Regions from separate parts of the Amycolatopsis sp. w19 genome, predicted to be linked through region 2. Evidence: riboswitches for the same ligand, from Rfam matches in the RefSeq annotation. Region 2 holds a riboswitch; each other region holds the start of a gene.
The links. Region 2 has a riboswitch for cobalamin ahead of cobN (cobaltochelatase subunit CobN). Riboswitches for the same ligand answer to the same signal wherever they lie in the genome.
Positions count from the first base shown of each region.

Region 1: linked by a shared signal. The riboswitch ahead of ACSMFO_RS20815 (peptidase) and the one ahead of cobN (cobaltochelatase subunit CobN) in region 2 are both predicted to bind cobalamin.
Region 3: linked by a shared signal. The riboswitch ahead of metE (5-methyltetrahydropteroyltriglutamate--homocysteine S-methyltransferase) and the one ahead of cobN (cobaltochelatase subunit CobN) in region 2 are both predicted to bind cobalamin.
Region 4: linked by a shared signal. The riboswitch ahead of ACSMFO_RS33230 (ABC transporter substrate-binding protein) and the one ahead of cobN (cobaltochelatase subunit CobN) in region 2 are both predicted to bind cobalamin.

Region 1 is NZ_JBPQFM010000010.1:61,410-68,453, reverse strand. It holds gene ACSMFO_RS20830 (ABC transporter substrate-binding protein) at 1-475, opposite strand, end outside; gene ACSMFO_RS20825 (hypothetical protein) at 490-1,050, opposite strand; gene ACSMFO_RS20820 (hypothetical protein) at 1,055-3,490, opposite strand; cobalamin riboswitch at 3,558-3,671, opposite strand; cobalamin riboswitch at 3,739-3,887, shown strand; gene ACSMFO_RS20815 (peptidase) at 3,920-4,927, shown strand; gene ACSMFO_RS20810 (LuxR C-terminal-related transcriptional regulator) at 5,170-7,044, opposite strand, start outside.
Region 2 is NZ_JBPQFM010000017.1:167,396-174,439, reverse strand. It holds gene ACSMFO_RS29005 (dihydrofolate reductase family protein) at 1-457, shown strand, start outside; gene cobN (cobaltochelatase subunit CobN) at 836-4,417, opposite strand; cobalamin riboswitch at 4,453-4,605, opposite strand; gene ACSMFO_RS28995 (MFS transporter) at 4,596-5,975, opposite strand; gene ACSMFO_RS28990 (TetR/AcrR family transcriptional regulator) at 6,096-6,662, shown strand; gene ACSMFO_RS28985 (Clp protease N-terminal domain-containing protein) at 6,763-7,044, opposite strand, start outside.
Region 3 is NZ_JBPQFM010000002.1:498,681-505,724, reverse strand. It holds gene ACSMFO_RS06815 (putative bifunctional diguanylate cyclase/phosphodiesterase) at 1-351, opposite strand, end outside; gene ACSMFO_RS06810 (cytochrome P450) at 586-2,031, opposite strand; gene metE (5-methyltetrahydropteroyltriglutamate--homocysteine S-methyltransferase) at 2,170-4,443, opposite strand; cobalamin riboswitch at 4,543-4,765, opposite strand; gene ACSMFO_RS06800 (ribonucleotide-diphosphate reductase subunit beta) at 4,848-5,924, opposite strand; gene ACSMFO_RS06795 (ribonucleoside-diphosphate reductase subunit alpha) at 6,001-7,044, opposite strand, start outside.
Region 4 is NZ_JBPQFM010000023.1:25,841-32,884, forward strand. It holds gene ACSMFO_RS33215 (ABC transporter ATP-binding protein) at 1-768, opposite strand, end outside; gene ACSMFO_RS33220 (ABC transporter permease) at 765-1,550, opposite strand; gene ACSMFO_RS33225 (ABC transporter permease) at 1,544-2,485, opposite strand; gene ACSMFO_RS33230 (ABC transporter substrate-binding protein) at 2,487-3,995, opposite strand; cobalamin riboswitch at 4,076-4,230, opposite strand; gene ACSMFO_RS33235 (class I SAM-dependent methyltransferase) at 4,254-4,997, shown strand; gene ACSMFO_RS33240 (cation:proton antiporter) at 5,347-7,044, shown strand, end outside.

The DNA.
Region 1 (7,044 bases), on a different contig from region 2:
TGCTCTGGGTGGTGGCGTTCAAGGAGAACGACCAGCCTTCGAAACCGCCGGGGATGAAGTCACGGTTCTTGACGCCCCACTGGCTGTAGTCCCAGGCACAGTTGTTCGAGGCGTGCCAGTAGGACCAATAGGCCTGAGCCGGAGGCGTGTCGACGCACGGCTCACGGTAGTCACCGCGACCCGCGACGGGGACGGTCTCGGCCGCGGACGGGCGGTTCTCGACCCGGCAGACGAACGACTCACCCCAGCGCTGGACCCCGGCGATCTGGAAACCGGCGCCCTTGAGCGCGTCCAGCCCGGTGCCGCGGGTGGTCTGGGGATTGCAGCGCACGATGGTCGTGCCGCCGAGCTGCTGGAAGTCGACGACGACGGTGACCCCGGTGGCATCCCTGCAGAACCCCGGATATCCCTTGCTCTGGTCGACCGCGTGCGCGGACGGCGCCGTGGCGGCGATCAGGAAGACCGCCGCCACCACGGGAAGGACCCTTTTCACGGGATGGCCGGGTTCCTCGGCGTGACGCCGGGCGGCGGGTTGGTGGTCGCGGACTTGTTCAGCGAGAACGACCAGCCCTCGAAACCGCCCGGGACGACGTTGCGGTTGAGGGCACCCGAGCTGCTGTAGGTCCAGGTGGAACCGGAACCGTCGGCGTTCCAGTAGCCCCAGTACGCGCCCGCGGGCGGGGTGGTGACGCACGCTTCCTTGTAATTCGGGTTGGTCGTCAGCGGGAGCGTCTCCGTCGCGGACGGGCGCCCTTCCAGACGGCAGACGAAAGCGAGCCCCCAGCGCGCGGTGCCGGCGACCGCGATCCCCGCGTCCTGCAACGCCTTGATCCCCGTGCGGGCGGTGCCCGGCGTGGCGTTGGGCGAGCAGCGGGTGATCGTCGGGGCGGCCAGCTCCTGGAAGTCGATCACGACCGTGACCCCGGTGCGCGCGTCGGCACCGGTGCAGATCCCGGCGTAGCCCTTCGTGGTGTCGACCGCGTTCGCGGGTGCGGCGGACAGCCCGATGAGTCCGATGAGGACGGTCGTGACGGCGAGCAGTCTCTTCATGGTGTTACCCCCTTTTCTTGGTGAAACGACGAAGTACGAAGACGAGCGCGATCGCGGTGGAGAGGAACAGCACGGCCAGCCCGGCGAGTCCCCAGATCAGCCATCCCGGCCGGTCGTCGGACTGGGCGGCGGCCAGCGCCGGTGTATCGGTGCCGGCGGTCAGCGGGAGCCGGATCGCGGGTGACAGCGGGGAATCCGCGGCGGTGAGCCAAGACCGGCCCGCGACCCCTTGTGCGGCGGCCGAACTGGTCGGGAAATCGGTCTCTCCCCCGGTTCCCTTGGCGAATCCGCCGTCCTGCTGGACGAGCTTGCCCAGCGAGCGCGCGGTTCCGCTCGCGTCGAGACCGGCGGTCTGCCGCGCGGCGGCGACGGTGGCGCTGAGCGCGATGTCCACCTCGCCGCCTTCTCCCGTCACCAAGCCCTCGCCGGTGGGCCGGACGCCGAGCGCGTCCACCGCGGAGACGAACGCCGACACGCGCCGTTCGGTCCAGCCGTCCGGGCGTCTGGTCGGCGGCGCGGCATCCGTGTGCGGACGGGCGACGAGCGCGGTGACCGCGGCGGCCGTCGCGGCGAGGTCGCCGGAACCGCATTCCGCGGTGTCGAGGTGCTTCGGGAAGGTCCCGTCCGCGCATTGGCGGGAGAGGAGCAGTTCGACCGCGGGGCCGGGATCGGCGGCGGTGGCGAGGACCGCCCAAGCGTGCCGCTCGACCGTCCGATCGGCGTCGGCGAACGATCCGGTGTCGGTGAATTCCCCGTCGGTACCGCGCAGTTTCACCAGATCGGCACGCAACGGACCGGCGACGTCCGACTTCGCGAATTCGGCGACGAGCACGAGTTTCGCGAGCGGTTCGGCGTACGACGCCTGACCCTGTTCGTACGGCGCTCCGTGCGCGTAGGCCTGCACGGCTTCGGGCTTCAGCAGGAACTGCGAAGCGCGGGCGACCGCGTCCGGCTGCTGGTCCAACGCCCGCAAGGCCAGCACCACGTCGGCGGTGGCGTCGTAGTCGACGTAGGTCTTGCCGTCCTCGGTGACCTCGACGTGGTCGCCGCCGACGAGCCGGTTCGTCAGGTAGGCCCCGAGGCGGACGGCCGGGGTCGCGGTGACCGGAGCGGCGATCGCCGCGACCGTCGACACCCGGGCGCCGGTGGACGCCTTGGGCGTGATGGATTTCTTGGGCTCAGGAGCGGGCTTGTGCGGCTGCGTCACAGGAGCCGGGGTTTCCGGGACGCCGGTGGTCGGCGGCAGGACTTCGCCCTTCGCAAGCGGGTAGAAACCGACCTGCGACAACCCGAGCGAAGCCTGGGCACTCGCGCGGATCCAGGTGTCGAGGCCGCTGATGCCGGAGGAACGCGCCGCCTCGTAGGAAGCCGGGTCGTAGGCGATCGCGCCGAGTTCGCCCGCGAGCTTGTTCCCGGAGTCGGCCGCGGCGTTCGCCTGCGCGGATTTGAGGAACCGCACGCCCTTGTCCACCGCCGCGTTCGCGCCGCCTGCGTCGACGAGCGCTTGGACGATCAGGCCGGTGCTGTTGGTGTTCGGCGCCTCGGTGCCGACGCCGCCACCCCAGCCGCCGCCGGGCGTCTGGTTCGCCTTGAGCCAGGAGACGGTCTTGGCGATCGGGGCGTCGAGACCGGCCGCGCCCGCCTTCTTCGCGGCCAGCATCGCCGAGAGGGCGAGCCCGGTGGCGTCACCGTCGGTCGGGGAAAGGCCGAGCGGTTTACCCTCGTCGCAGGTCGAGACCTTGCGGCCGTCCGGAGTGACGTGGTCGCCGGTCTCCTTCGTCGGGATGTAGGAGAAGAGGACGCGGAAGTAGCCCTCGGAACACTGCTGGGTCAGCAGCCTGTCGATGGCGATCCGGTCGTTCTCTCCCGCCACGGCGAGCCCGATCACGCCGAGCGCCTGGCCGAACATGTTCGCGTTGTTGCTCACCGCGTCGGCGAGGGCGGGATCCTTGGAGTAGTCGCTGACCCGGCCCTTGTCGGGGCCCTTGCGCATGATGGCCGCATGGGTCTCTGCGACCAGGTCGTAGCCGTCGAAGGCCCGCGGATTCCGGCCGGACACCTGGGCGGCGACCATCGTCTTCGCCACGGCGCCGCCGACGATGATCTTGTCGTATCCCGCGCCGGGGGCGAGCCCGTCCCAGGTGAAGTAGTCGGTGGCGTGACCCTGGTCGTCGAGGAACTTCACGATCGGCTCGGCCCGCGCGCCTTCGCCCGCGGCGTACATCGCGAAGAGCGCGTCGAGCATCAGGCCGTGGTCGGGCAGTGAGCCGCCGCTGGGGTTGTCGAATGTGCCGTCCGGCTTCAGCTTCGTCGCGAGCCAGCGGGAATTCACCTTCGCCGCACCGGGATCGTTCGCCGCCGTCGCCGTCCCGCTGAGCGGTGCGGCGATCATGGTGACGATGACGGCGAACGCCGACGCGGCCAGGTACCCGCGGCGCATGACTCCTCCTTGCGGCATGGCGGAGGACAGCGCGGGACGCCGCAGTCACCCCTGTTTATCGCGACAGTGGTTCGTACGTCCGCCCGTTCGGTATCCCGGCTCGCCCTGCGAAGGGCCCACGGTTGCGCGACAGCGCCGGATTTCGACCGGCTTCCCCGTCACGGGCGGCGGTGTTCTGTTGTCGAGCCAGCCGAGGTTAACACCTGTTCACCTCCGGTAGGTACCACCGGCCAGTCGGTCGTGAGGATCACATGGGCACCCGGCGGTATCCCGCACCCGACCGGGGTGAGAGTCTTCAGGCGCGGTCGTGGGGGAAGTCCGGTGAGAGTCCGGCGCTGTCCCGCAACGGTGTGCCTTCCAGGCGAGCCCGGTCACCCACATCGCACGGTGTCACCGACTCCTGTCGTGGAAATGCGGGAAAGGGTTCTCATGAGACGTTTGGTTTTCGCTGTCGCCCTGCTGTGCGGCATCGGGCTGGTCGCCGCTCCGGCGGCGGCCGCGGCCACCCACGACAAGGCGGACGCCGCCGCCGGCTGGCTCGCCAGGCAGATGACCGACGGCGAACGGTTCGAGGCCGACTTCGGCGGCCAGAAGTTCCCCGATCAGGGCCTGACGATCGACGCGATCTTCGCGTTCGCCGCGGCCGGCGTGTCGGACACGAACGCGGGCAAGGCGATCGCCTGGCTCGCGAAGCCGGAGGTCACCACCGGCTACGTCGGGGGCGGCACCGAGGCCTATGCGGGCGCGCACGCCAAACTGATGCTCGCCGCGCAGATCCGGGGCAAGGACCTGGCGTCGTTCGGCGGCGTCGACTTGAAGGCGGGCCTGCTCTCGCTGCTCACGCCGTCCGGCCGGTTCTCCGACCGATCCGAGTACGGCGACTACTCCAACGCCCTCTCGCAGTCGCTCGCCCTCCTGGCGCTGGACCGCACCCCGGGCGGTGCCCCGGCGTCGGCCGTGACGTTCCTCGCGGGCACCCAGTGCGCGGACGGCGGTTTCCCGCAGAACTTCGGCGAAGCGACGTGCACGAGCGACGTCGACGCGACCGCGACGGTCGTGCAGGCCTTGCGCGCCGTCGGTGACCCCGTGAACGCCCGCGAGGGCACGTCGTGGCTGGTCACGAAGCAGCACGCGAACGGCGGCTTCGGCGTCGCCGCGAACGCGCCCAACGCCAACAGCACCGGCCTCGCCGCGGAAGCGCTGGCCGGTCATCGTCCCGCCGCCGCGGTCAAGGCGCGGGAATTCCTGCGGTCACTGCAGACCGGCTGCGCCGGCGCCGAGGCCGACCGCGGCGCGATCGCCTACGACGCCACCGGTCCGAACCCGACGACCGCCCCGCGCGCGACCGCGCAGGCGATCCTCGGCCTGGCCAGGGTTCCGCTGAGCGACCTGCACGGCGGTGGCCGCCCGCAAGCCCCGGTCCTCGCCTGCCCGTGAACCGTCCTGGATACCTACTTGTCCGGATTCCGTGAAGGCCTCCTTGAGGGACTCTGGGTCCCTCAAGGAGGCCTTCACGGCCTGGGCACACAGGTCACGGCGTGAGCGAAGGCGTGACTCGCGTGATCAGGGACGTGACTCGCGTGGCTGGAGGCCGCATTCGGGAGTTCCGCCTCCAATCACGTGAGTGGGGCCTCCGATCACGCGAGTTCCGGCTTCGATCACGTGAGTCACGGGCAGCGTCACTCGCCGGCGGCGACGCGGCGCGCGAGTTCCACGCGGGACCGCACCCCCAGTGCGGTGAAGATGTTCCGCAGGTGGTGGTCCACCGTCCGGTGGCTGATCACCAGCCGCCGCGCGATCTCCTTGTTCGTCTCCCCCGCCGCCACCAGCCGGGTGATGGCGTCCTGTTGCGGCGTGAGGCCGGCGAGCGATCGGTGCGGAGCGTCGACGGTCTCGCCCGCCGCGCGCAGCCCGGCCCTGGCCCGTTCGGCGAAGCGGGTCGCGCCGACGTTTTCGAAGCCGCGCAAGGCATCGCGGAACTGGTCGCGGGCGTCACGGGTCCGGCGATGCCGCCGCAGCAGGGTGGCGTACGCGAACCTGGTCCTGGCGAGTTCCACCGCGCCGCCCGCCCGCCGGTGCGCCTCGATGGCCGCCTGGAAATGTCGTTCCGCCACACCGGGATCCGACGCCATCAGCGCGTGACAACGGTGGCTCAACGCGAGCCAGCAGGGTTCCGCCCCGGCCAGCGTCCAGCGGTCGAACACCTCCAGCGCGGCACGGGCGCGTTCGGGTCGTCCGGCGTTGACGGCCGCCTCGACGAGTTGCGGTGTGGCCAGCACGCGGATCACCGGCTGGTCGCCGGAGACGCCCGAAGCGAGATCTTCGAGCCTGCTCAGCGCGTCGTCGGGCCGGTCCTCGGCCAGGTCCAGGCAGGCGTGCGCCCACGCGGCGACGGCGGCGGGCCTGCCGAGACCGCGTTCGGCGATGCCCTCGGCCGCCTCGTCCAGCTCCGGCGCGCGGTCGCCGAGGAGCGCGGCGGCCAACCCCAGCAGCGTCAGGTGTTCCATCCGCAGGTTGTGGGGCGCGCGCAGGCCGTCGCGGGACGCCGCCCGCGCACACGGGATCCGGTCGAGCGCGATGGCCGAAAGCGCGAGATAGACCAGCGCCCATGGCAGTTCCGCGTGGCGTTTGCCGAGCCGCGCGCGGCTCACCGCGGCCGCCGCGTACTCGTGCGCCTGTTCGGCGTGCCCGCGGGCGAAGGCCGCTTCGGCGGCCCAGACGGCTCCGGCGACGTCGGTGTCGGCCATCCCCTTGGCGACGGCTTCCTCCAGCGGGACGACGGCGTCGTCGTGCCGTCCGGCGTAGACCGACGTCAAACCCCGGAAATGCGCGAACGCCAGCCCTTCTCCGGCCGGGACCGTCCGTGCCAAAGCCCGGTAGCCACCCAGGTCGCCGCCGAGTCTCCGCGCCTCGCCCGCCAGCAGCAGCGCGGCGGCCGGATCGGGCAGCAGCCGCGCCGCCGTGCCGAGTTCGTGGGTGGCGACGGCGGGATCGCCGTCGCGCAGCTCGATCTCCCCGTGCAGCAACGCGACCGCGCCCGGTTCGGCGTCGGCTCTGGACAGCAGCAGCCGCGCCCACCCCGGTCTGCCCGCCTGCCAGGCCGCGTCCGCCGCCGCCAGCAGCCGGGCCGCCCGCACGCCCGGATCGGCGGTCAGCGCGGCGGCGCGTTCGAGATGCCGCGCCGCCGCAGCGTGATCCACAACGGGTGCCGCGGCGAGCGCGTCCGCGAGTGGTTCGGACGGCGTGGCGGTCGCCATCGCGCGATGCCAGAGCGCGTCCGGCCCCTCCTCGACCGAGGCCAGCCGTGCGTGCGCCGCCCGCCGGTCGGCCGGTGACGCCGCCGCGTACCAAGTCGCCTTCCGCGCGGAAAAGTCCATACAGGTGCCGAGAAAACGCAGACGCTCGTCGAGCGGCATCGCGTCGAGCTCGGCCGTGTACCGAGGCAGACGCTCCCGCAGGATCGGCGAAACCGGCTCCCGCCCGGCCGCCTGCGCGGACGTCAGCGACGCCGCCAGCGCGACCAGATCGGCTGGGTTCCCGTCACCCAGTTCGAC
Region 2 (7,044 bases):
GCCGGAACCGTCCGATGTGGACATCCGGCACCTGCGCGAGGCCATCGCGCTGGCGGAGAACTGCCCGCCGCGCACTTTCCGCGTCGGCGCGGTGATCACCGCCGCCGACGGCGAAGTGCTCTCCACCGGTTTCTCGGGCGACGGCGATCCCGCCAACCATGCCGAAGAGGCCGCGCTCGCCAAACTCGAACCAGGGGATCCGAGGCTGGCGGAGGCGACGATGTACACGTCACTGGAGCCGTGCAGCTCGCGGACGTCACATCCGCGAAGCTGCACCCAGCTCATCCTCGACGCCGGCATCCCGCGCGTCGTTTTCGCCTGGCGCGAGCCATCGGTGTTCGTCGACTGCGTCGGCGCCGAGACGCTGGAGGCGGCCGGACGCCGGGTGATCGAGGTACCCGCCCTCGCCGCCGACGTCCGCCGCGCGAACACCCATATCCCGGGTGTCCACCTGTGAGCTACTTGCAGGCGTCGCAGCAGCCGCAGCCCTGACCGGTGCACGCCGAGCAGCAACCGTGGCGAAGCACGACCCTCAACAGACGCTTGATCATCGCTGTCCTCCCGATCATTGACGTCCCACCGCCCTTGTCACGCTAAGTTCTGCGCATATGACAGTGGTACCGCCGGGAGTGCCACGGCACTGCTCCAGCGGGTGACGGCAATGTCTCTGGTGAACCCGCGACCGCGATCGACGTCGGCAGGACGCGGCCTACCCTCCCCTGTCACGGATGCGGATAGGGCGCCCTGCCACCGCGATAGCGGGGCCTTCGGCCGTGGCGGGTTCACGCATATGGTCACCTTTCGCGGCCACTGCTCCGCTCCGCCAACAGGCAGGTCAGGATTCGAGATCCCCCTCCAGCGATAGGTAGACCTCGCGCAGCTGAGCCAAAAGATCGGCGTCCGGCTCCGCCCACAGTCCCCGATCGGCCGCCTCGTTCAACCGCTCGATGATGCCGCGCAGCGCCCACGGGTTGGCCTGGCGCAGGAACTCCTGGTTGACCTCGTCGAGCACGTAGGACTCGGTGAGCTTCTCGTACATCCAGTCACCGACGACACCCGCTGTGGCGTCGAAACCGAACAGGTAGTCGACCGTCGCCGCCAGCTCGAAAGCGCCCTTGTAGCCGTGCTTGCGCATCGCCGCCAGCCAGCGCGGGTTGACCACGCGGGCCCGGAAGACACGCGCGGTCTCCTCGCCGAGCGTGCGGGTGCGGACGGCGTCCGGGGTGGTGCTGTCGCCGACGTAGGACGCGGGCGCGGTCCCGGTCAGCGCGCGGACCGTCGCGATCATCCCGCCGTGGTACTGGAAGTAGTCGTCGGAGTCGGCGATGTCGTGCTCGCGGGTGTCGGTGTTCTTGGCCGCGACCACGATCCGCTTGTACGAGTTCTCCATGTCCTCGCGCGCCGGCCTGCCGTCGAGGTCGCGGCCGTAGGCGAATCCGCCCCAGACCGCGTAGACCTCGGCGAGATCCTTGTCGTCGCGCCAGTTCCCGGAATCCATCAGCGGCAGCAGACCCGCGCCGTACGCGCCCGGCTTGGAGCCGAAGATCCTCGTGGTGGCCCGGCGTTCGTCGCCGTGCGCGGCCAGATCCGCGCGGGTGTGGGCCCGCACGAAGTTCTGCTCGTCCGGCTCGTCGAGGTTCGCCACCAGGCGCACGGCGTCGTCCAGCAGGGTGATCACATGCGGGAAGGCGTCACGGAAGAAGCCACTGATCCGCACGGTGACGTCGATCCGCGGCCGGCCGAGTTCGGCGAGCGGGATCGCCTCGATCCCGGTGACGCGCCGCGAAGCCTCGTCCCAAACCGGCTGGACACCCAGCAGGGCAAGGACTTCCGCCGCGTCGTCACCCGACGTGCGCATCGCCGACGTGCCCCAGACCGAGAGACCGACCGAACGCGGCCAGTCGCCTGTGTCCTCCTTGTAGCGACGGAGAAGCGAGTCCGCGAGAGCCTGTCCGGTCTCCCACGCGAGACGGCTCGGGATGGCCTTCGGGTCGACGGTGTAGAAGTTGCGGCCCGTCGGCAGCACGTTGATCAGGCCGCGCAGGGGAGAACCACTGGGCCCCGCGGGGATGTAGCCGCCGTCGAGCGCGTGGAGCACGGCGTCGATCTCGGCGCCGGTGCCCGCCAGACGCGGCACGATCTCGGTGGCGGCGAAGGTCAGGACGCGGGCGACCTCCTGGTGTTCCGGCACCTCGGCGACGACCTCGGCGACGGCGGCGGGGGACCAGTCCCTGGCCTCCATCGCCTCGACGAGCGAGCGGGCCGTCTGCTCGATGGCGTCCACTACGGACAGTGGGGCGTCGCTGTTCTCCTTGAGCCCCAACGCGGACCGCAGGCCGGGGACGGCGCCCTGTTTGCCGCCCCACATCTGCTGGGCGCGCAGCATGGCGAGCACGAGGTTGATCCGCGCCTCGCCCACCGGCGCGGCGCCGAGGATGTGCAGGCCGTCGCGGATCTGGGCGTCCTTGACCTCGCACAGCCAGCCGTCGATGTGCAGCAGGAAGTCGTCGAACTCCGCGTCGTGCGGGCGTTCCTCGACACCGAGGTCGTGGTCCAGTTTCGCGGCCTGGATCAGCGTCCAGATCTGCGCGCGGACGGCGGGCAGTTTCGCCGGGTCCATCGCGGCGATGTTGGCGTGCTCGTCGAGGAGCTGTTCCAGGCGGGCCATGTCGCCGTAGCTCTCGGCGCGGGCCATCGGCGGGATCAGGTGGTCGACGATCGTGGCGTGCGCGCGCCGTTTCGCCTGCGCGCCCTCGCCGGGGTCGTTGATCAGGAACGGGTAGATCAGCGGCAGATTGCCCAGGACCGCGTCCGGCGCGCACGAGTCCGAGAGACCGGCGGTCTTGCCGGGAAGCCATTCCAGCGAACCGTGTTTGCCGAGGTGGACGACCGCGTGCGCGCCGAATTCCTCCTCCAGCCAGCGGTACGCGGCCAGGTAATGGTGGCTCGGCGGGAGGTCCGGGTTGTGGTAGATCGCCACCGGGTTCTCGCCGAAACCGCGCGGCGGCTGGATCATCAGGATGACGTTGCCGGACTGCAGCGACGCCAGCACGATGTCCCCGTTGTCCACATAGAGTTCGCCGGGCGCCGGGCCCCAGTGCTCCTCCATGCCCTCGCGCAGTTCCGCGGGCAGCGCGGCGAACCACTCGCGGTACTTGTCCGCGGGCACGCGGATCGGGTTGCCGGACAGCTGTTCCTCGGTGAGCCACTCCGGATCCTGGCCGCCCGCGGCGATGAGCGCGTGGATCAGGGCGTCGCCGTCGGGCTGGTCGGTGCCGGTGGGCTCGACGCCGGGGAACGGATCCTCGCCGAGGTCGTAACCCTGGTCGCGCATGCGGCGCAACAGCTCGATCGCGGACGCGGGAGTGTCGAGGCCGACGGCGTTGCCGACACGGGAATGCTTCGTCGGGTACGCGGACAGCATCAGCGCGATCCGGCGTTCCGGCGGGGGAGTGTGGCGCAGGCGGGCGTGCGCGAGCGCGATCTTGGCGACCCGCGAAGCGCGCTCGGCGTCCGGCACGTACTTGGGGAGCCCGTCGTCGTCGATCTCCTTGAACGAGAACGGGACGGTGATGAGGCGGCCGTCGAACTCGGGGACGGCCATCTGGTTGCCCGCGTCGAGCGGCGAGAGGCCGTCGTCGTTGGCGGACCAGGTGTCGCGATCGCTGGTGAGGCACAGCGCCTGCAGGATCGGGATGTCGAGCGCGGCCATCTCGGCGACGTCCCACGCCTCGTCGTCGCCACCGGCGCCGACCTCGGACGGCCGGGTGCCGCCGGCGGCCAGCACGGTGACCAGGAGCGCGTCGGCCTTGGCCAGCTCGGCCATCATCTCCGGCTCTCGGGTGCGCAGGGAGGCGCAGTGGATCGGGAGCGCGCGGCCCCCGGCGTCCTCGACGGCGTCGGAGAGGGCGTGGACGAACTCGGTGTTCCCGGACAGGTGATGCGCCCGGTAGTAGAGGATCGCGACGACCGGACCCTCGGTGCTCTTCGGCTCGCGCTCCAGGACGCCCCACAGCGGCTGCACGGCGGGCGGCTCGAAGCCGTCACCGGTGAGCAGGAGGGTGTCGCTCAGGAACCGGTGCAGCTGGGTGAGGTTGGCCGGGCCGCCCTGCGCGAGATACGCGTGCGCCTCCGCCGCGGTGCCGGCCGGGACGGTGGACAGCTTCATGAGCTGCGCGTCCGGCGTCTGCTCGCCGCCGAGGACCACCACGTGCGCGCCGCTCGCGCGGACCGTGTCGAGGCCTTCCTGCCAGCTGCGTTCGGAGCCGAGGATCCGGACGACGACGATCTTGGCGCCGTCGAGCAGGGCGGGCAGCTCCGCGAGGTCGAGGCGGGCCGGGTTGGCCAGCCGGTATTCGGCCTCGCTGGAGCGGGCGCTGAGCAGGTCGGTGTCCGAAGTGGACAGAAGCAGGATCACGGCAGTCCTCACTCGGGGTGTCCGCGCCCCGGGTCGTGTGGTCGCGACGGCCGGAGTTCCTGGCTTCCCTCCCTGGCCGGGAGGATGACAGTGGCGGGACCGCCCCGGACTCTCACCGGGTTCCTCCTCCGCCGTCGCGTGGGTCTTGAGTTCACTCTCCGGTGCGGTCCGGCGGGAGTCAAGGTGATGTGTGGCCGGGCCGGACGTGCAGCCACAGGCCGGTGAACACGGCGGTGGCCAAGGTGATGACGCCGGCCGCGACGAACGCGCTGTTGAGGCCTGCCTCGAAGGAGGCTCCGCCGGATTGCCGGGTGCGGACGATGGCTCCGAGTAACGCCACGCCGAGCACCGCGCCGATCTGCCGCGTGGTGCTGCTGATACCCGAGGCGAGGCCGCCTTCTTGCGGGCTGACCGCTTGGATGGCGGCCCCCGTCAGCGGGGACATGGTGAGGGCGAAGCCGATGCCGACGACACCCAGCCGCCACCACACGTTCCCGTAGCCGGTGCCGGCGTGCACCACGCCGAGTGCGAGCAGCCCCAGGCCCGCCAGGGCCAGACCGACGGTGACCACTATCCGGAAGCCGTACCGGGCGGCGAGCCGTCCCGCGTACGGGCTGACGATCACCATGGCGACGGTCGCCGGCAGGGTCTGCAGGCCGGCGCGCAGGATCGAGCTGCCCTGGACGTACACGAAGAACTGGGAGAAGAAGAACGACGAGCCCATGAGCGCGAACCCGACCACGACCATGGCGGTGTTGGACACGGTGAACAGCCGCTCCCGAAACAGCCGCAACGGCAGCATCGGTGCGGCACGACGCGCTTCGACGGCGATGAAGGCGGCCAGGAGGACCACCGCGGCGGCGAAGCTGCCCAGGATGACCGGCGACGTCCAGCCGCGGGCACCACCCTCGATCAGGCCGTAGGTCAGCGCGCCCACCCCCAGAACGGACAGCAGCGTGCCCGGGACGTCGATCGCGGGGGCGCCGGGATTGCGGGCCTCTTCGAGGGTGCGCAGGCCGACCAGCAGCAGGACAACGCCGATGGGGAGATTGACCAGGAAGATCGCGGGCCAGCCGAAGACCTCCGTCAGCACGCCGCCGGCCACGGGGCCCGCGGCCAGGCCGATCCCGCTGAATCCGGCCCACAGCCCGATCGCCTTGACTCGTTCTCGCGGCACGGGATAGGCGGCGGCGAGGAGGGCCAGCGAGGCAGGGCTCAGCGCCGCGGCCCCGATGCCCTGCAGCACCCGGCCCGCGACCAGCCAGCCGACCGAAGGGGCGAGGCTGCACAGCACCGACGCGACCGTGAACACGACCACGCCGGACAGAAACACCCGCTTGCGACCGAAGCGGTCGGCGAAGATGCCGCCGGACAGCAGCAACATGGCGACAAGCAGCACATACGCGTCGACGATCCATTGCAAGCCGGTCAGCTGAGTGTTCAGCCGATGCTGCATATCGGGCAGCGCCGCTCCGACGATCGTGTTGTCGAGCAGGACCATGAACTGACCCAGACAGGTCACCGCGAGCAGCACGGCCCGGTTCGATCGACGGTCCACCGCCGCAGGGGACACAACCATCCAGATTCCTCCCAGATACTAAAGCAGTCAGTGACTGCGTTAGGGACTGTAGAGCGAGTGTCTCGTAAACGCAATAGCTGACTGCGTTAAGGTGGGGATGTGAACGAGCGACAGCGAGCCGCGCGGCCTGGCGGGCGCAGTGCCCGCGTCGGCGCACAGGTGCACCAGGCCGTCACCGACCTGATCGGCGAGCGCGGCTACGGCCACTTCACCGTCGGCGACGTGGCGGCCCGCGCGGGCGTCGCCGACAGCAGCATCTACCGCCGCTGGGGCAGCTTGGACGACCTGCTCGCCGACGTGGTGTTGACCCGTCTCAACGCGCAGTCACCGATGCCCGACACCGGAAGCCTGGAGGGTGACCTGCGCACTTACGCGGCCGCCGTGGCTCGCGAGATCACCGGACCCGACGGTCCGGCGTTGCTGCACCTGGCCGTCGCCCTGTCCGGTACGGGGCAGCAGGGTCTGCGAGCTCGTGAAGGAATCCGCACCGAACGAACCCGGCAACTGCAGGCCATGCTCGATCGTGCCCGCGATCGTGGCGAAGACCCGCCCGACGCGTTCGGCGTGCTGGACCACATCCTGGCCCCGATGTACATCCGCGTCTTGTTCGGCATGGGCCCGCTCACCCCGGAGTACATCGACGGGCTGGTCGACCGCCTGCTGTGACCTCGGCGGGGTTCGTTGTTCACTCCGGCGGCCCGTGCGGCAGGTCACCAAGCCTGTGCGGACGATCATGCCGGGGACCGTCGCCGACCTGTTAGGACCCCTAAGTGCGGCGAAGGGTGGCGACCTGCTCTCGCAACGAAACGACCGCTTCGGCGAGATCCACCGGGTCGACCGTCGCGGCCCATTCCCGGATGAGCTCGGACCGCCGCCGCAGGACCTCTTTCTCCTTGTCGCGGATGAGGGCTGCCTGGGTGTACTCCTGCGCGTCGACGGCCGCTTCCTTGCGTCGCCGATATTCGGCGATCTGGGAAGTCAGCGACTCGATCTCGACAGGCGGGTCGGCGGGGCCGCGCACCGGATCGCCGGGTCCAGAACCTCCCCA
Region 3 (7,044 bases), on a different contig from region 2:
GGTCGGCCGGCCGTGCGTCATGAGCTGCGTGAGCGCGTTCCGCAGGCGGGCGACGTCGTGTTCGGCGGAGCCGAGGTCGGGGATCTCCCGGCCGCGAAGCGAGGCGGGACGACAGCCGAGGAGACGGCCGAGCGCGGCATTCGCCTCCACGATGGTGCCGTTGGCGTCGGCGAGGGCGATCCCGATGGGAGAGGCGGAGTAGAGCTTGGAGAAGCGCAGCAGCGCCGGCTGATGCTCGGGCTCGGCACGGACGGCGTCCTGGGCGACGCCGAGCAGGAACCGTTCGAGTTGCTCCTTGGGAAGCGATACTCCTTTAGTGTCAGCGAGCGTCTCGGCCCATCTCCGGGCCACGTCCACCAACCCTGGCGCGGAACCAGGTTCGGGCACACTTCACCTCTTCATGCGCGGTTGATGGCCAGCTCAGACCGGGTGCCCGAGCCCACGGACCCACACTAGGTATGAGCCGACCGGGTGTAGTGCCACGGCACCATGCGCGATCCGGGGTGTCTACCGGCTGAAAGGGTGATCGCTGCTACACGAGTGGTGACCGGAAGTTACCAAGAGTGCTCGATCGTGGACATGGGTTCACCGAGGCGTCAGGTGGATCGGCAGGCCGTCCGCCGGCACGGGCAGCGACACGTAGTCCCAGCGCGCGGTGTAGCCCTCCGGGACCGACCAGCGATACGCCCGCAGCATCTCGTGCAGCAGCGCCTTCACCTCGAACGTCCCGAAATGCAGGCCGATGCATTTGTGCGCCCCGCCGCCGAACGGCATCCACGCGTAGCGATGCGACTTGTCCTCGCGGCGGTCCTCGCCGAAGCGGTCCGGGTCGAACCGCATCGGATCCGTCCAGTGCTCCGGGGAGAAATGGTTGACGGTCGGGGAAATCCCGACGAGTGTCCCTTCGGGAATGAAATGCCCGAGAACCTCGGTGTCCTTAACGGTTTTCCTGGTCAGGGAAGGAACCGGGGCCACCAGGCGCAGGGCTTCCTTGATCACCAGGTCCAGCGTCGTCAGGGTCTCCAGCGCTTCGATGTCGGGTACGTCGTCGCCGAGCGCGAGCGACTCCCGGCGCGCGCGTTCCTGCCACTCCGGGTGCTTGGCGAGGTGGTAGACGGCGGCGGCGCTGGTGATCGTCGACGTGTCGTGCGCGGCCATCATCAGGAAGATCATGTGGTTGACGACGTCGGCGTCGGTGAAGCGGTCGCCGTCCTCGGTGGTGGCGTGGCACAACGCGGTGAAGAGGTCGTCGCCGTCGCTCGCCCGTTTCGCGGGCAGGTTCGCCGAAAAGTGGCGTTCGAGGACCTTGCGGCCGTGCAGTCCCGCCGCCCAGCGGCCACCGGGGACGGGGAACCGCACGATGGCCGTGCCCGCGCGCACGGAATTCACGAACGCGCGGTTGATCGCGGCCGCGTCGTCGCCGGAACTCATGCCCATGAACACACGGGTCGCGACGTCGAGCGTGAGTTGCTTGAGGGACCAGTAGATCCGCGGGTTCGGCCGGTCGGCCCACGCGGCGATACCGTCGCGCAGGGCCGGGCCCATCTGGTCGACGTAACCGGTGAGCCGCTGCCGGGTGAAGGCCGCCTGCATGATCCGGCGGTGCAGATGGTGCTCGCCGAAGTCGAGCAGCATCAGGCCGCGGTCGAAGAACTGCTCGATGAAGAACTTCCAGCCTTCCTGGGAGAAGGCCTTGTCCTTGTTCACCAACGCGATCTGGGTGGCCTCCGGGCCGGTGAGCGCGACGATGCGGCGCCCGAACGCGCCCATCCACGACACCGGTCCGTAGGTCTCGTAGCGTTTGAGGCCGAACTCGATGCCGAAACGCATGAAGTCCAGCGCGTGCCCGATGACCGGCGGGCCCTCGTCGCCGAGGACGGGTTTGAGACCCGGCGGGGCGGGCGCGAGTTCGCGGACCGGCCAGGTCGCGCCGAGCCAGCGCTGGTCGACCGAACGCGGCAGGGGGATCGAAGTGAGCGGCGGAACCCGCTCGCGCAGCGCCCCGGTGACCTTTTCGACGGCGTTCGCCATGGTGACCATCTCCCCGCTGAGACCGGTTACCGCTCCACCATCGCACCCTTATTGACGCCTTGACAATACCTCGATGGAAGTTCCGTGAAGGCCTCCTTCACTACCTTGAGGGTAGGGAAGGAGGCCTTCACGGACCGGTCAGGCCAGTTCGGAGCGGACCGTGTGGGCGGCCGCGACCAGGTTCCGCAGGGCCGGTTCGACCTCCGCGTAGCCGCGGGTCTTCAGGCCGCAGTCCGGGTTGACCCAGATCCGCTCGGCGGGCACGGCGCCGACGGCGGTCCGCAGCAGGCCGCTGACCTCGTCCACGCCGGGGACACGCGGCGAGTGGATGTCGTAGACACCCGGCCCGACGCCGCGGCCGAAGCCCGCCGCGCCGAGATCGGTGACGACCTCCATCTTCGACCGCGCGGCCTCGATGCTGGTGACGTCGGCGTCGAGCGCGTCGATCGCCTTGACCACCTCACCGAATTCCGAATAGCACATATGTGTGTGGATCTGCGTGGCGTCGTCGATCCCGGAAGTCGCCAGCCGGAACGAAGAAACCGCCCACGCGAAGTACGCCTCGTGCGCCGCCGCGCGCAGCGGGAGCAGCTCCCGCAACGCCGGCTCGTCCACCTGGATGACGCGGATGCCCGCCTCCTGCAGGTCGTGCACCTCGTCGCGGATGGCCAGCGCCACCTGACGGGCGGTCTCGCCCAGCGGCTGATCGTCGCGGACGAACGACCACGCCAGGATCGTCACCGGTCCGGTCAGCATGCCCTTGACGGGTTTGCCGGTCAGACCCTGCGCGTAGCGAGCCCACTCGACGGTCATCGGCTCCGGACGCGAGACGTCGCCGTACAAGATCGGCGGCCGGACGCAGCGCGAACCGTAGGACTGCACCCAGCCGAAGTCGGTGGCCGCGAACCCGGCCAGCCGCTCGGCGAAGTACTGCACCATGTCGTTGCGCTCGGGCTCACCGTGCACCAGCACGTCGAGGCCGAGGTCCTCCTGCAGCCGGACGACACGCTCGATCTCCGCCTTCATCGCGGCTTCGTAGCCCGCGTCGTCCAGCGAACCCGCCTTGTGCGCGGCCCGCGCCTTGCGGACGTCGGTGGTCTGCGGGAACGAGCCGATCGTCGTGCTCGGCAACGGCGGCAGCTTCAACGCGGCCTGCTGAGCCGCCGCCCGCCGGGCATAGGGGGAGCGGACGGTGTCCTCCGGCCGCAGCGCCTCCAGCCGGGCGCGGACCCCGCTGTCGGCCAGGTCGGCCGCCGTCGCGCGATCCGTGGCCGCGGCGCGGGCGGCGGAGAGGTCGACGCCCTCTTCCTTCAACGCACGCCCGAGCAGGACGACCTCGTCGACCTTCTGCCTGGCGAAAGCGAGCCAGCCCTTCAGCCGCGGGTGAAGCCCGTCCTCTCGTTCGACGTCGTAGGGCACGTGCAGCAGCGAACAGGACGTCGACACGCTGACCGACTTCGCGGTGCCCAGCACCGTCGCCGCCCGGCTGAGCGCGCGGGTCGGATCCGTGCGCCAGACGTTGCGCCCGTCCACGACACCGGCCAAGACCTCCTTGTCCCGTAAGGCGGGCTCGGCGGCGACGGCGTCCACAAAGGACTCATCGGACACGAGATCGACGGCGATGGCGTCGATCGGGGAACGGGCGAGCACGCCGAGTCCGCGTCCGAGCCCGCCGAAGTATCCGGCGACCAGGATCTTCGGCCGCGCGGTCTCCTTCGCGAGCCGGTGGTAGGCGCGGATGAGCGCGTTGAGTTCCCGTTCGCTGCGATCCGCGGCGAAGGCGGGCTCGTCGAACTGGACCCACTCGACGCCTTCGTCGTGCAGACGGCGCAGTAGTTCGACGTAGGCGTCGAGAAGGTTGTCGAGCAGCTCCAGCGGGCGGAAGCCTTCCGGAGCCGTCTCGGCCGGTTTCGCGAGCAGCAGGAACGTCACCGGGCCCACCAGCACCGGCCGGGTCTCGACGCCGATCGCGCGGGCTTCGCGGTACTCGTCCAGCGGTTTGGTGCCGGTGAGCGAGAACGTCGTGTCCGGGCCGAGTTCGGGGACGATGTAGTGGTAGTTCGTGTCGAACCACTTCGTCATCTCCATCGCCGGCGCGTCCTGCACCCCGCGCGCGGCGGCGAAGTAGGTGTCGAGCGGCGAGAGGCCGAGCGTGGTGAAGCGCTCCGGCAGCGCTCCGAACAGCTCGGTGGTGTCGAGCACCTGGTCGTAATGGGAGAACGTGTTGGAGGGGACGGAATCCAGTCCCGCGTCCTTGAGTTCCCGCCAGGCGCGGGTGCGCAGTGCGCGGCCGGTGCCGAGCAGTTCGGCCTCGCCGATCCTGCCCGCCCAGTAGCGTTCGAGTGAACGCTTGAGTTCCCGGTCCGGTCCGATCCGGGGGTAGCCCAGCACTGTCGTGCCGATTTCGGTCACAGCTCTCTCCTCGCGAGCTTGTCGTCGGAGCCCGGGGCGCGCAGGAGTGACCGCCGTTCGGTCGTGCCCATCCCACGAGGCCCGGACTCACGCACGCCGTCGGCGCGCGTACCACGGGCAGGTCTTCGGACTCGTGGGCGACTCGCTCGCTCCTACCGGCCGTCGCTTCCCGGGGCGCCATGTCCCAGTGCTTTACCGTGTCTCGCACGGTGACGGCTTTCGTTCCCACATACCGCTGCGGGGCAGTCCCGGATTCGCACCGGGTTCCCTGTTACCTCGACCGGCCTGGGAGGCCGGGCGAACCAGTAGCACTCCGGAGCGTACCGCGAAGGAGAAGTACATGAAGGCCCCCTTCCTGTACCTAGGCGCAAGGAAGGGGGCCTTCATGTACTACGTGTCGGTGATCAGTCCCAGTCGAGGGCGCCACCGGACTGGTACTCGATGACGCGGGTCTCGAAGAAGTTCTTCTCCTTCTTGAGGTCCATCGCCTCCGACATCCACGGGAACGGGTTCTCGGTCTCGCCGAAGATCGGCGCGAGGCCGATCTGCTGCGCCCGGCGGTCGGTGATGAAGTGCATGTACTGCTCGATCAGCTCGGCCGAGAGCCCGAGCATGCCGCGCGGCATGGTGTCGCGGGCGTAGGCGACCTCGAGTTCGCACGCTTCGGTCAGCATCGTCCGGATCTCCGCCTGGAACTCCTCGGTCCACAGGTGCGGGTTCTCGATCTTGATCTGGTTGATGCAGTCGATGCCGAAGTTCAGGTGGATCGACTCGTCGCGCAGGATGTACTGGTACTGCTCGGCGATGCCGATCATCTTGTTCCGGCGGCCGAGCGAGAGGATCTGCGCGAAACCGGTGTAGAACCACATGCCCTCGAAGATCACGTAGAACGCGACGAGGTCACGCAGGAAGTTCTGGTCGGCTTCCGGGGTGCCGGTCTCGAAGTCCGGGTTCTCCAGGTTCTGCGTGTACTTCAGCGCCCACGCGTCCTTGTCCGAAATGGACGGGACCTCGCGGTACATGTTGAACAGCTCGCCCTCGACCAGGCCGAGGCTTTCGCAGATGTACTGGAAGGTGTGCGTGTGCACGGCCTCCTCGAACGCCTGGCGCAGCAGGTACTGGCGGCATTCGGGGTTGGTGATCTGCCGGTACACCGCGAGCACGATGTTGTTGGCCACCAGGGATTCCGCGGTGGCGAAGAAGCCGAGGTTGCGCTTGAGCATGGTGCGCTCGTCCTCGGTGAGGCCGTCGGGCGACTTCCACAGCGCGATGTCGGCCTGCATGGCGACCTCGGTCGGCATCCAGTGGTTGTTGCAGCCGGCGAGGTACTTCTCCCACGCCCAGGTGTACTTCATCGGCAGCAGCTGGTTGACGTCGGCGCGGGCGTTGATCATCCGCTTGTCGTCGACGTTGATGCGGGCGGCGCCGACTTCGATCTCACCGAGGCCCGTGGCGTCGGCGGAGGCGTCAAAGGTGGTCATGAAAGCTCACTTCACGAGTCGGGGGTCGTGAGTGGCGATTCGGGTCAGAACCCGAATCGCCACTCACGACGATGTCTTACTGGCAGGCTTCGCAGTCGGGGTCGTCGATCCGGCAGGCGGCGCCTTCGGTGGCGACGAAGTCGACGTCCGAGACCTTCGGCATCTCCTTCGGCTCCGGCTTGGCGGCCGGGGCAGGAGCGGTCACCGGCACGGCCGGAACCGCGGCGGAAGCCGACGGCGCGGGCGAGGCGGCGGGAGCCGGGGCGGCGGCGGGCTTCGGCGAAGCGGGTGCGGCGGGGGCCGGGGTGGCCGAGACCGCGTTCAGCTTGCCGTCGGTGCCGCGCAGGGTGCTCTTCTCCACGTGCGTCGCGGACCGGGCCCGCAGGTAGTACGTGGTCTTGAGGCCCTTGTGCCAGGCGTAGCGGTACAGCTCGTCGAGCTTGCGGCCGCTGGGCGCCGCGATGTACAGGTTCAGCGACTGGGCCTGGTCGATCCACTTCTGGCGCCGCGAACCCGCGTCCACCAGCCACTTGGACTCGATCTCGAACGCGGTCGCGTACAGCGCCTTCAGGTCGTCCGGCACGCGGTCGATCTGGCCGAGGCTGCCGTCGAAGTACTTCAGGTCCGAAACCATGACCTCGTCCCACAGCCCGCGCTCCTTGAGCGAGCGGACCAGGTGCGGGTTCACCACGGTGAAGTCGCCGGACATGTTCGACTTGACGAACAGGTTCTGGAACAGCGGCTCGATCGACTGCCCGACGCCGCAGATGTTGGAGATCGTCGCGGTCGGCGCGATCGCCATCACGTTGGAGTTGCGCATGCCGACGGTCTTGACCCGCTCACGCAGCGGCGCCCAGTCCAAAGTGGACGAAGTGTCGACGTCGAGCGCGTCGCCCTGGCGGGCGTCGATGAGCAGCTGCATCGAGTCGATCGGCAGGATTCCCTTGCTCCACAAGGAACCCTCGAACGTCTGGTACTGGCCGCGCTCCTCCGCGAGGTCGGTCGAGGCCGAGATCGCGTAGTAGCTGATGTGCTCCATGCTCGTGTCCGCGAACTGCACGGCCTCGTCCGAGGACAGCGGGACACCGATCTCGAACAGCGCGTCCTGGAAGCCCATCAG
Region 4 (7,044 bases), on a different contig from region 2:
GCTCGCCGCCACCTCCAGATCGACGTCCTCGATGAGCGGCGTCCGCCCGGCACGCACCGTGAGTCCGCGAACGACGAGCACCGGCGACGTCGGCGACGGGGGCGCGGGCTCGTCGAGGCGCGCGTATTCGGGGACGCCCTCGCACGGCAGGAGACGGTGGTCGCGGAGTTCGGCGACGTCGCCGTCCAGGGCACGCGCCAGCGTGAGGTCGTGGGTCAGGACCAGCAACGCCGTACCGGAGCGGGAAAGCTCCGCGAGCCTGGCGGTGAGCACGGCCCTGTTCGCCTCGTCGAGACCACTGGTCGGCTCGTCGAGCACGAGCACGCGAGGCCGGGTCACGAGGGTGGTGGCCAGCGCCATGCGTTGCTGCTGCCCGCCGGACAGCTGATGCGGGAACCGGCGCCACAGCTCCGGCTCCAGTCCCGCCTCCGCCAGGGCGGTGCGGGCCGCCGCCAACCGTGCGGCGCGGCCACGGTGGTGAAGCCCGGCGAGTTCGGCCAGCACCGGTCCGCAGCGGCGGACCGGGTCCAGCACCGCCGACGGTTGCTGCGGCAGATGGCCGACGGCCCCGGCCGTCCGGACCGAACCGGACAGCGTGATCCCCGGGCGTGCCCGTCCGGTCGCGGCGAGGCCCAGGGTGGTCTTCCCCGCGCCGGACGCGCCGAGCACGACGAGGACGCGGCCCGGTTCGAGGGTCAGTGAGACGTCGTCGAGCAGAACGGTTTCCCCGGCGCGGGCGGACAGGCCGGTGATCTCCAGGACGGTCACGCGATCACCCGCCGGGCGGCGAGCAGCCGATCGGTGACGAGGTTCGTGCCGACGCACAGCGCCATCAGCAGTGCGGCGGGCACGAGGACCACCGCGGGTGCGGTGTAGAGGGCCTCGCTGTTGCGTTCGATGACCACGGCCCAGTCCGGGGAGTCGGCGGGCAGGCCCAAGCCGAGGAAGTTCGCCGACGCCAGCAGGTAGAGCACCACGCCGAGCCTGGTGCCGGCGTCGGTCGCGACCGGGCCGGTGACGTGCCGGGCGACGTAGCCGAGCTGGATGCGCCACCAAGGTTTTCCTTGCAGGGTCAGGGCTTCCACGGCAGTACGGCAGCCGGGCGCCAGTGCGGCCGCCCGCACCACGCGGGTGATCGCCGGTACCTGGAGGACGGCCACGGCCGGGATGAGCACACCGGGCCCGCGGTGCCCGGTCGCGGCGAGCACCATGAGCACCAGCAGCGACGGGAAGGCCAGCACGAGGTCGAGGGAGCGCATCACGGTTTCGTCGGCCCGCCGTCCGTGCCCCGCGGCGAAGAGACCGAGCGGCAGCGCGGCCAGATAGGCGAGCAGGAGCGCGGCGACCGTCATCCCGATCACGGGAAGCCCGCCCGCGAGGATCACCGTGAGCGCGTCGCGGCCGAGAACGTCGGTGCCCAGCGGATGCGCGGCGTCCGGCGCCTGCCAGGGCGCGCCGACCGACACCACGGGGCCCGCGAGCACCGGCCCGGCCACCGCGAGCAGGAGCGGTATCGCGAGCAGCGACCACCCGAGTGCCCGGCTCACCACGTGACCAGCTCCCGGCGCGGGGTCAGCCGGTGGGCGACCAGATCGGCGGCGAGGTTCCCGAGCACGACCACGCCGGCGAACACCAGCACGTAACCCTGCACCTGCGGGATGTCCCGGTTCTGCACGGCTTCGACGAAACCCGTGCCGAGCCCGGTGATCGCGAACAGGGATTCGACGATCACCGTGCCGGTCAGCAGTCCTTCGACGGCGCGGGCGAGCTGCTGCACGGCGGGAGCCGCGGCCGCGGGCAGGAGATGGCGCAGCACCACGGTGCGTTCGGGCAGCCCGAGCAGGCGCAGATGCTCGGCCACCGGACCCCGGGTCTGCTCGGCGATCCCGATCCGCAGCTGCCGGGCGACGTCGCACAGCTGCCGGGCGACCAGCACGATCACCGGCAGCACCAGCACTTCGGGCCGCGCGGCCGGATCCGTTCCGGCCGCGGTGGCCGGAAGGAGTCCGGTGTGCACGGCGAAACCCGCGACCAGCAGCAGCCCGAGGACGAACTCGGGGATCGAATGCAGGAACAGCGTGACCGCGGTGAGCACGCGGTCGATCCGCGATCCTTCGCGCAGCCCGCAGACCACCCCGACGACCAGCGCGAGCGGAACGAGCACGAGCAGCGTCACCCCGGCGAGCGCCGCGGTGGCGGCGAAACGGCGGACGATCTCGTCGGCCACCGGGGCGCCGGTCACGAGCGACCGGCCGAGATCGCCGGTGACCAGCCCCGAAAGCCAGTTCCCGAACCGGTCGAGCAGCGGCTGGTCGAGCCCGAGCTGATGGCGGACGGTCGCCACCTGCTCGTCGGTGGCCTGTTCGCCGAGCACGACCGAGGCCGCGTCGCCCGGCAGCAACGCGGTCACGGCGAACGTCGCGACCAGCACGAACATCGCCTGCACCATGGCGAAACCCAGCCGTCGTACGACGTGACCCCGCACGTCAGGACAGCCGGGCGCGGTCGAACCGAGCCCAATCGAAGGTGTTCGGCGGCGCGGTCACCACCCCGGAAACCCGTTTCGACACGGCGATCGTCCAGGTGCTGAACCCCCAGGCGAGCAGACCGCCGGTTTCGTGGACGATCCGTTGCGCGTCGCCGAACAGCGCCAGCCTGGCGCGTTCGTCCGCGGTGGCCGTGGCGCGATCCAGCAGCGCGTCGAACTCCGGCGAGCCGAAGCCGTTCACGTTGTTCGAGCCGCGCGTGCGGAAGCGCTGGTTGAGGAACGTCGGGACGGGCAGGGTGGCCGTGCGGGTGAGCGCGGCGACGCCCTTGGTCTTGACCTCGCTGAAATAGGTGCTCGACGCGCGGGTGTTCAGGGTGGCGGCGAGCCCGATCTCCTTGAGCTGCTGGGAAATCAGCGTGGCCGCGGTGGCGAAACCCGGGTCGACGTCGCTGGTCTCGACAGCGAAGGCCAGCCCTTCCGCGCCCGCCTCGCGGACGAGCGACCGGGCCAGGTCCACATCGCGGCGGCGTTGGGGGATGTCCGCGGCATACCCGCGAAGTCCCTTGCCGAACAGGTCGTTGCCGATCTCCCCGCGTCCGGCCAGCGCGACGCGGTTCAACGCCTCTCTGTCCACTCCGGACAGTACGGCGTGCACCAGCCTCGGGTCGGAGAACGGGGGTTGCGTCAGGCGCAGCATCATGCCCTGCATCGTCGTTCCCTTGGCTTCGAGCAGTGACACGCGTCCGTCGCCCGCCAGCCGCGCCGCGGTTCCGGCCGCGAGGTCGTGGGCGTAGTCGACCTGCCCGGACAGCAACGCGTTGACGCGCGCGGTTTCTTCGTTGACCGGCACGAATTCCAGCTCGTCGATACTCGGCGCGCCGTCCCAATGCGACTCGTTCTTGCGGAACACCGCCGCGTCGCCGGGGGTGAACGAGACGAAACGGAACGGCCCCGAGCCGACCGGCGCGGTGAAGTCCGTCGTCCCGGCGGGCACGATCTCCGCGCCGGGAGCGCCCCAGCCCGACGGGAATTCGAAGTCGGGCGCGGTCAGCGTCAGCTCGATTTCGGTGGGGGACACCGCTTTGCTGCGGGCGAAGTCCACCTTCGCGAAGTATTGCCGCGACGAGGAAGCCAGCGCGGGGTCGGCGATCCGCCGGAAGCTGTAGAGCACGTCGTCCGCGGTGACCGGACGACCGTCGTGGAAGGCCGCCTGCCGCAGCCGGATCCGCCAGCGCGTGCCGGCGACGTCGCTTTCCCAGGACTCGGCCAGCCGCGGTCGCAAGGAGGTGTCGGCGTTGTAGGCGACCAGCGTGTCGAAGAGCGCCTTGGCCCGCGCCTGGTCGACGAAGAGCGAAACCTGGGACGGGTCGAGGGTTTCCTTCGACCCGCCCGCGGCGAACGCCACTCGCAACCGGCCCGTGTCCGCCGGCGCGGTCCCGCAGGCGGCCAACGGCGTGAGCGCGGCCAGCGCGAGCAGTCTCCGACGGGTGAGCGGATGACGCGTCATAGGGACCTCCGGGACGTCGAGCACTGTCCCGGGCGCGCGACCGCACGTGAACGGGACCCCGCTCCGCACTCCACGACAGTTGGGGTTGGCGGTGTCCGGCGGGCAGTCCGGCTCACGGCTCGGCGGCCGATCACGGTTGCGGGTCAGCGCCGGATTCACACCGGCTTCCCCCGACGGGCACCTTCTTACGTTGTGGCGCACACGGTAACCCATGACCGGCGTGTGCTACACAGGATCAAGATCACGAAGGGGAGGCCGGTGGACGAGAAGCTCGCGGCGGACTGGGTCCGCCGGTGGGACGTGCAGCAGGAACGCTATGTCGCCGACCGTGAAGAACGTTTCACCGTGGTGATCGACGTCGTCGAACACGTCTGCCGCGACGTCGCCGAGCCGCTGGTGCTGGACCTAGGCTGCGGCCCCGGCTCGCTGACCACCAGGCTCGCCCGGCGGTTACCGCACGCACGGATCGTCGGCCTCGACGACGACCCGTTCCTGCTCGCCCTCGCCCGCGCGACCCGGCCGGAGCGGAGCGACATCGAGTACGTCCGGGCCGATCTCGCCGAGAGCGGCCGGCTGAAGTGGCGGCCGGTCGACGCGGCGGTCTCGACGACCGCGTTGCACTGGCTGCGCCCCGAGCGGCTCGCCGAGGTCTACCGTGACCTCGCCGTCGCGCTGAGGGCGGGCGGAGCGCTCGTGAACGGCGACCACCTCTACGACGAGCAACCGGCCATCCGCGAGCTCGCCGAAGTCGTCAAGGAGCGCCGCGCGGCCCGTGCCGGGGTCCACGCCAACGAGGACTGGAAGACCTGGTGGGCGGCGGTGGCCGCGGATCCCGCGCTGAGGGAGCGCTTCACGGCCGAAGAGTTGCGCGGCATCTCGACCGGCTACGGCAACCGGCTCAGCCCGCAGGAGCACACCAGGCTGCTCCGGGCGGCGGGCTTCGCGGAGGTGGCCCCGGTGTGGCAGTCCGGCGACGACTACGTCCTGGCGGCGCTGCGCTGAAGGGCTCCGGATGTTGTGAAAGTGGCTTTCGCAACCTTCAACGTTGCGAAAGTGGCTTTCGCAACACCTGCTCGGACTCTGCCACCCATGAGGACCGCAGGCCGGGGTGAAGGGGACTTTCCGCTCGTGCGATGAGGGGAAGGTCCCCTTCACCCTGTCGGTCGCCACCGAAACGCTCTTTGCCACTCACGACGCGTTCGGCGGCCTCGGTACCTGGGCGGCTTCGCGCACCGCAGGCGAGGTGGCTTTCGCGACACACCGCACTGACCGGCTCCGACTTGCGGGTCCGCTGACCTCGTGTCCAATGGACACGGCAAGCCACTGACCGGCGAGAGGACACGTGAACCCGGTGAACCTGACCCTCGTCGTCGTCCTCGGTGTCGTCAGCATCGTCCTGGTGGCCGCGTTCTCCGAACGGCTCAACGTGGCCGCTCCGCTGAGCCTCGTGGTGGCCGGTATCGGCCTGAGCTTCCTGCCCGGCGTCCCGCATCCCGAGGTCGAACCGGAGCTGATCCTCGCCGGAGTACTCCCGCCGCTGCTGTATTCGGCGGCGGTGAACATGCCGGTGGTCGATTTCCGGCGGAACATCCGGCCGATCACCGGTCTCGCGGTGCTGCTCGTGGTGGGGACGACCCTGGGCGCGGGCTGGCTGTTCCACGAGCTGATCCCGGACATCGGCTGGCCCGCCGCGTTCGCGCTCGGCGCGGTCATCAGCCCCACCGACGCCGTCGCCGCGACCTCCGTGGGACGGCGGCTCGGCCTCCCGCCCCGGCTGCTGACCGTGCTCGAAGGCGAAGGACTGGTCAACGACGCCTCCGCGCTCGTCCTGCTGCGGTCGGCCGTCGCCGCGGTCGCCGGGTCGGTGTCCGTCTGGGGCATCGTGGGAGAGTTCGTCTTCGCGGTCGTCGTGGCGGTCGGGATCGGATTGCTCGTCGGGATCGTCAACGTCCGGGTGCGCGCGTTGCTGGGCAACGCCGTGCTCAACACCGCGATCTCCTTCGTGGTCCCCTTCATCGCGTTCCTGCCCGCCGAAGAGGCCGGAGCCTCTGGCGTGCTCGCGGTCGTCGTCGCCGGCCTCGTGACCGGTCACCTCGCCCCGCGGCATCTGCGCGCGACGGATCGGCTCGCCGAGGCCGTCAACTGGCGCACCGCGGCCTTCCTGCTGGAAAGCGCGATGTTCCTGCTCATGGGACTCAGCGTCAAAACCCTCATCGACGAGGTGCACGACGACGGTTCGAGCGTGTGGCGCGCGCTCGGCATCGGGCTGGCCGCGTCGGCGCTCGTCATCGTCGCGCGCATCGTCTTCGTCGGGCCCTTGGTCGGCGGCCTGTACCGCGAGCAGCGGAAGGCCGCTCGGTTCAAGCCCCGGCTGGAAACGACGCAGGCGGTGCTGCGGGGCGACGAGTCGAATCCCGCCGTCACCGAACGGCTGGACAAGGCGTCACCGAGGCGGGTGGCGCATTTCCGGAAACGGCTCGACCGGGCCGCCGCCGACGTCGAGTTCCGGCTCACCGAGACCTTGGGCTGGCGCGGTGGGGTGGTGCTCGGCTGGGCGGGGATGCGCGGCGCGATCACCCTCGCGGCGGCGCAGACCCTTCCGCAGGACACGCCGGACCGCGCCCTGCTGGTCCTGATCGCCTACGTGGTGGCGACCACGACGCTGCTGGTCCAGGGAATGACGTTGCCCGCGGTCATCCGCGCGGCGCGCGTGCCGCCGGAGGACCCGGGCCGGTTGCGGCGCGAGTACGTCCGGCTCACGACCGAACTGGCCGACGCGGCGACGTCCCTTTTGGACGATCCCGGCCTGGAGGATCCCGGCAACGGGCCCTTCGGTGACCGGGTCGTGGACCGGGTGCGCTCGGACGTACGCGTCCCGCCCGCGTCACCGGGCGACCGCCCGGCCCCGGAACAGATCGAGCAGTACCTGCGGTTGCGCCTGCGGGTCCTGACCGAACAGTCCGAACGTCTCCAGCACGCCCGGTCGAGCGGCGCGTACAGCTCCGAGGCGCTGAGCCGGGCCCAGACCGCCCTCGACGTCGAGATGGCC